Chelativorans sp. AA-79: one gene and its partner. The protein of the gene in region 2 interacts with the protein of the main gene of each other region in a pairwise test. Links are inferred from orthologs where the notes say so. Each region holds a gene or a part of one and is shown on either strand. Other genes may lie near its edges.

Evidence for each region.
Region 1: the proteins of hflK (region 2) and ftsH interact in binary tests that used the Escherichia coli proteins (3 or more experiments, as listed by UniProt). The link is inferred for Chelativorans sp. AA-79 from one-to-one orthologs.

What each region holds. Positions count from the first base shown.
Region 1 is NZ_CP120361.1:648,159-651,406, reverse strand. Bases 197-3,128 are described here. They hold ftsH (ATP-dependent zinc metalloprotease FtsH), read right to left. Parts: upstream 2,666-3,128; coding sequence 728-2,665; downstream 197-727. Other genes in these bases: tilS (tRNA lysidine(34) synthetase TilS), read right to left, coding at 2,778-3,128; glmM (phosphoglucosamine mutase), read right to left, coding at 197-491. Also shown: more of glmM, read right to left, coding at 1-196; more of tilS, read right to left, coding at 3,129-3,248. UniProt on the Escherichia coli protein: Acts as a processive, ATP-dependent zinc metallopeptidase for both cytoplasmic and membrane proteins. Plays a role in the quality control of integral membrane proteins.
Region 2 is NZ_CP120361.1:2,240,862-2,244,041, reverse strand. The notes cover bases 67-2,930. They hold hflK (FtsH protease activity modulator HflK), read right to left. Parts: upstream 2,129-2,930; coding sequence 1,004-2,128; downstream 67-1,003. Other genes in these bases: PVE73_RS10820 (thymidylate synthase), read right to left, coding at 2,808-2,930; PVE73_RS10825 (dihydrofolate reductase), read right to left, coding at 2,275-2,778; PVE73_RS10835 (protease modulator HflC), read right to left, coding at 67-1,004. Also shown: more of PVE73_RS10835, read right to left, coding at 18-66; more of PVE73_RS10820, read right to left, coding at 2,931-3,180.

The DNA of each region.
Region 1 (3,248 bases), 1.6 Mb from region 2 along the record:
GCGAATTCGATATAGCGGTCGTGCACGCCGTCGACGCGCTTGGCCCGGCCGAGCGAATCGGCATCGGCCAGCGCCAGTTCGATATCCCTGTGGAGCATCGATTCGATGCGGTTTTCGATCTGGTCGGACAGTTTGTAGCCGTCAGGTCCGAAAAGCTTGATGCCATTGTCGTGAAACGGGTTGTGCGAGGCCGAGATCATGACGCCGATGTCGGCCCGCAGCGAGCGCACCAGCATGGCCACGGCGGGGGTCGGGATCGGCCCCAAAAGGAACACGTCCATGCCCGCCGCGCAGAAGCCCGCGACCATCGCATTCTCGATCATGTAGCCCGACAGACGCGTGTCCTTGCCGACCACCACCCGATGACGATGGCTGCCGTTCTGGAAGGTGAGGCCGGCGGCCATGCCGACGCGCATGGCCACTTCCGCAGTCATGGGAAAGCGATTCGCGCGTCCCCGAATCCCGTCGGTTCCGAAATATTGTTTCGACATAGGTTTTTTCGTCCGCACCGATCTTGATCGCAAAGCAGCGCTCCTTCCCTCTCTCCGCCACAGCTTCGCGCGATATACGTCACACTTTATGCGAGAATTCGTATTCGATCCATATGAACAGGCGCTTGTCCAGCATAGTTAACAGGCGGTAAGCACACCTGCCTCCTGCGGCCTCGGCATTCGGGACCATTCATCGCGCCCCCGGCACGATGAATTGGCCTGCGGCAACCGGCCCCTCACCCCTGCGGCTGGGGCTCCATCCCGGCATCGGGCTCTTCGCCCCCCTTCTTGCCTTCCTTGCGCGCGCCTGCCTTGGGCACGGTGGAGCCGCGCGAGGGGGGAGTGTCGTCGCCAAGATCGCGCGACGGCTTCTCGCCGCGGATGATCGCCTGGATTTCGTCGCCGGAGAGCGTCTCGTATTCGAGCAGCCCTTCGGCAACCGCGATCCACGCGTCGCGCTTGGAGGTCAGGATCTCCCGCGCCTTCTCATGGGCCTCGTCGATCAGCCGGCGCACCTCGTCATCGATCTTCTGCTGCGTCTCCTCCGACATGTTCTGCTGGCGCGCGACGGAATGGCCGAGGAAGACTTCTTCCTGGTTCTCGCCATAAGCGACCTGGCCGAGCTTGTCCGAGAAGCCCCAGCGCGTAACCATGGCGCGGGCGAGCTTGGTTGCCTGCTCGATATCGGAGGCGGCACCCGAGGTGATGTTCTCCTTGCCGAACTTCAACTCCTCGGCGACACGCCCGCCCATCATGATGGCAAGGCGCGAGATCATCCACTTGTAGCTCATGGAGTAGCGGTCGCCCTCCGGCAATTGCATGACCATGCCGAGCGCGCGCCCGCGCGGGATGATCGTCGCCTTGTGCACCGGATCGGACGAAGGCACGTTGAGCGCCACCAGCGCGTGGCCCGCCTCGTGATAGGCGGTCAGTTCCTTCTCCTCCTGCGTCATGGCGTGCGAGCGGCGCTCCGCACCCATCATGACCTTGTCCTTGGCGTCCTCGAACTCCTGCATGGTGACGAGGCGCTTGTTGCGCCGCGCCGCCATCAGGGCAGCCTCGTTGACGAGATTGGCAAGGTCGGCGCCGGAGAAGCCCGGCGTGCCGCGCGCCACGATCTTGAGATCGACATTGGGCGCCAACGGCACGTTGCGCACGTGAACCTTAAGGATCTTTTCGCGGCCGGCCACATCCGGGTTCGGCACCACGACCTGCCGGTCGAAGCGGCCGGGGCGCAGCAGCGCCGGGTCGAGCACGTCCGGCCGGTTGGTGGCGGCAATCAGGATGATGCCCTCATTGGCCTCGAAGCCATCCATCTCGACCAGAAGCTGGTTCAGCGTCTGCTCGCGCTCGTCATTGCCGCCGCCCAGGCCCGCGCCGCGGTGCCGCCCGACGGCGTCGATCTCGTCGATGAAGATGATGCAGGGCGCGTTTTTCTTCGCCTGCTCGAACATGTCGCGCACGCGGGACGCACCCACGCCCACGAACATTTCCACGAAGTCGGAGCCGGAGATGGTGAAGAAGGGCACATTGGCCTCGCCGGCGACCGAACGCGCCAGCAGCGTCTTGCCGGTTCCGGGAGGGCCGACGAGCAACACGCCGCGCGGGATCTTGCCGCCCAGTCGCTGGAATTTCTGCGGATCGCGCAGGAATTCGACGATCTCCTCGAGATCCTGCTTGGCCTCGTCCACGCCCGCCACGTCCTGGAAGGTGACGCGGCCATGCGCCTCCGTCAGAAGCTTGGCCTTGGACTTGCCGAACCCCATGGCGCGGCCGGAGCCCGACTGCATCTGCCGCATGAAGAAGATCCAGACCGCCAGGATAAGGATCATCGGAAGCCAGGAGATGAAGTAGCCGAGGATCGAGCTGGAGCCGTCGGTCTCCGGCCTGGCATTGATCGTTACGCCGCGGTCCTCGAGCCGCTGGACGAGGCTTGAATCGCCCGGCGAATAGGTCTGGAACGGCGTCTGGTTGTCCGCATAGGTGCCGGTGATCCGGTTGCCGGTGATGGTGACGCTTTCCACACGACCCTGCGAGAGTTCCTCTAGGAACTGGGAATAGGCGATGTCACGCGTGGCGCCGCGCTGCTGGGGCGCCTGAAACAGGTTGAACAATGCAATCAGAAGGACCGCAATGATCGCCCACAGCGCGAAATTTCGATAATTTGGATTCATGTTCGTTCCGTCAGTGCGCCGAGGCCGGCATCGTTGCCCCTAACATAGGGAGCGAGCACAGAGTTGCCAAGCATTCCGGCAGCGGTGGACCTCAAAATGAGCAGCACATGGTTTATCCCATATGTTCTTTGTGGCCATGGAATGGCAGAGCGGGAAGCGGGCCGCCTCGAAGGAGATCAAGAACGGCGCCCGCGGGGGCGGAATCGAAGGAGGGGAGAAGCCGTGCCCATGGCCCGGCTACGGGACGCACGGAGACCCCCTCGGCCTCGCCGGCAAGCCCGAGGCAATCGCCGTTTTTCCAGAGGGCTGGCTCCGTCGCGAGCGCGGAGCGCAGCAGGCCGGCGGGGGCATCCACGTCTCCCAGGGAGGCCTCTTCGGCGTTCTCACGGCCATAAGGGGCGAGCACAAGCCCGGCAGTCCCCTCCCCGGCCATGACCAGGTAGCGGCCGTCCCACAACACCTCGCCGGCAAGGGCGGCTGCAGGAAGGTTGCGCCGCTCGCGATGGAGATAGAGTTGCCCATGGCTGACCGTGACCACCGCCCGCGAAAGGCTGGCGCGCAGCCCCTCGCCGGCCCGCGACAG
Region 2 (3,180 bases):
GCGCGACGATCCCCAGCCTACTGCGCCGGTTCCGGCGCAGTCACGCGCGGCCCCGGCTGGCTCTCCTGCTCAGGGGTGACCGCCCCGGTCAGCGGCCCGGACTCGCCGCCGCCATTGCCGCGCGTCGTTCCTCCAGCATCGTTGAAGAAGCGGAAGAACTCCGAGTTGGGCGTCAGGAGCATGGTCGTGCCCGAAGGATCCAGCGCCTGACGATAAGCGGCCATCGAGCGGTAGAACTCGAAGAAGTCCTCGTCCCGCTGGAAGGCGTCGGCGAAGATTGCGTTGCGCTCCGCCTCGCCTTCACCGCGCAGGATCTCCGCCTCACGCTGGGCGGCGGCGAGAATCTCGACCACCTCGCGATCCGCGCGGGCCCGGATGCGGGCCGCGGCCTCGCGTCCGCGGGCACGCAGGCGCTCGGCCTCGGCAAGGCGCTCGGCCTTCATGCGGTCATAGGTCTGCTGCGAGACCTCTGCCGTCAGGTCCGTGCGCCGGATGCGCACATCCCTGATCTCGATTCCGAGCGAGGCGGCATCGGGACGCAACTGCTCGGCCACTTCGCGCATCATCGATCCCCGCTCTTCAGACAATGCGGCCTCGAAGCCGCGCAGACCGTAGACGCGGCGCAGGGCGGCGTCGAGGCGCGTGCGCAGACGCTGTTCGGCGAGCGGAATGCTGCCGGAAACGGCCTGGCGGAAGCGGCTCGGATCACTGATCGAGTAGGCGACGAAAGCATCCACCTCGTAGAATTTGCCGCCGGAGACCTGCACGCGGATGTCGTCGAGATCGAAGCGCAGGATACGGTCCTCGATGATCTGTACGTTGTCCGCCTCCACGAAGGCGAAGGGCAGCTTGAAATACAACCCCGGATCCCGTTCGACACGGACGATCTCGCCGAACCGCAACACGATCGCCTGCTGCCGCTCGTTCACCACGAAGACGGACGAGTAGAGGAGGAAGAGAACGATAGCGGCGAGAATAACGAAAAAGGGAAGACGGTTCGACATCAGTTATTTCCCCCTTGCGTCTGCGCGCCGAGCTGGTTCGGGTTCTGGGTACCGGCGGGCGCGTTGCGCCGCAGTTCCGGGAGGGGCAGATAAGGCAGCACGTCTTGTCCCGCGCCCTGCTCCAGGATCACCTTGTTGGAGCCGCGCAACACGTTTTCCATCGTTTCCAGGAAGAGACGCTTGCGGGTCACCTCGGGCGCCTTGGCATATTCCTCGTAGACGGAGATGAAGCGTTGCGCCTCACCTTCGGCCTCCTGCACGACGCGGTTCTTGTAGGCGGCCGCCTCCTCACGGATCTGCGCAGCCTCGCCGCGCGCCTGGCCGAGCTGCTGGTTCGAATACTGGTTGGATTCCTCGACGAAGCGGTCTTCGTCCTGTTCGGCCCGCTGCACTTCGTCAAACGCGTCGGCGACCTCCCGCGGCGGCGCCGCATCCTCGATCGAAAGCGCGTTGATGCGCATTCCCGCGCCGTACTCGTCAAGCGTATCCTGGATGATGCTCTGCACGTCCTGCGCGATGCCCTGGCGGTCGTCGCGGAAGATGTCCTGGGCGGGGCGCCGGCCGACCACCTCGCGCATGGCACTCTCGGCCACCTGACGCACCATTCCGTCCGGATCCTCCACATTGAAGAGATAGGGCGCCGGCTCGGCGACCTGATAGGCCACCGAAAACTTCACATCGACGATGTTCTGGTCACCGGACAACATCAGACCGGACGAACTGCCGCCGCGTATCTCGCCGATATCCACGAGCCTTTCCGCGATGGACACGGTGTCCACGGTCTCGATCGGCCACCAATGGAAGTGAAGCCCGGGCTCGGAAAGCTCCTGCTTCGGCTCGCCGAAGCGCAGTTCCACGGCGATCTGGTCGGGCTGCACCGTATAGATGGACTTGAAGAGCCAGAACCCCACCAGAGCGACGATGATGATGGCGATGATCGCGGGATTTCCGCCACCACCGCCGGGCAGAGCACGCCGCAGCCTGTCCTGGCCGCGCCGGATGATCTCCTCCAGATCGGGGGGCGAGGATTGCGGCCCGTTCGGACCACGTGGACCCTGGTCCCAAGGCCCCCCACTGTTTCCTCCGCCCCAAGGGCCACCGCCACCTTGATTGTTCCAGGGCATTATTGTTCCTTTTCCTGAGCCGCCAACCGACCGGCCGCCGACATTGCCTTACGGCCTGTTATAGGTGTCGGGAAGCGCGCTTTCAACGCGAAGCCGTGCGAACTTGCCGCCGCACCCGTCAAACGCCTGCGTCGCTCGCCGCCCACTCAGCCCGACTGCCGCCGTTCGTAAATGAGATACTGCGTGGGATAAACATCCTTTTCGCCGGCAGGAACGCTTTCCCTGGTGACAACCTTCCAGGCATCGTCATCGATTTCGGGGAAATAGGTATCCCCCTCGATTTCGGCCTCGACATGGGTGACATGGAGGCGGGTCGCTCGCGGCAGCGCCTGGCGGTAAACCTCACCGCCCCCGATGACGCAGATCTCGTCACCCGCGCCTTGCCCCTGGGCAGTCCTTATCGCCTCGTCGAGGCTGCCGGCCACCGCCGCACCTTCCGCCGGATAGGCCGGATCGCGGGAAATCACGATGTTGAACCGCCCGGGCAGGGGCTTGCCGATGCTTTCCCAGGTTTTCCGGCCCATAACCACGGGCTTTCCCATCGTTATGGCCTTGAAGCGTTTCATGTCCGTCGACAAACGCCACGGCAAGCCGCCCGCGCGGCCGATGACCCCATTCTTCGCCATGGCGACGACGAGGGAGAGTTCCATGTCACGCTCCTCGGCTCTCTGGAAGGGTCTCAAACCGCGATAGGCGCGCGGATCGTGGGATCGGCAGCATAGCCTTCCAGCCGGAAATCGTCGTAGCGGAAGGCGAAGAGATCGCGCACATCCGGATTGATCCACATCGTGGGCAGCGGCTTCGGCGTCCGGGTGAGTTGCTCGCGCGCCTGCTCGAAGTGGTTCCTGTATAGATGCGCGTCACCCAGCGTGTGGACGAAATCGCCGGGCCTGAGCCCGGTCACCTGCGCAACCATCATGGTGAGCAGCGCGTAGGAGGCAATATTGAAGGGGACGCCCAGGAAGATATCCGCCGAGCGCTGGTAAAGCTGGCAGGAAAGCCGCCCCTCGGCCACAAAGAACTGGAAGAGGCAGTGGCAGGGCGGCAACGCC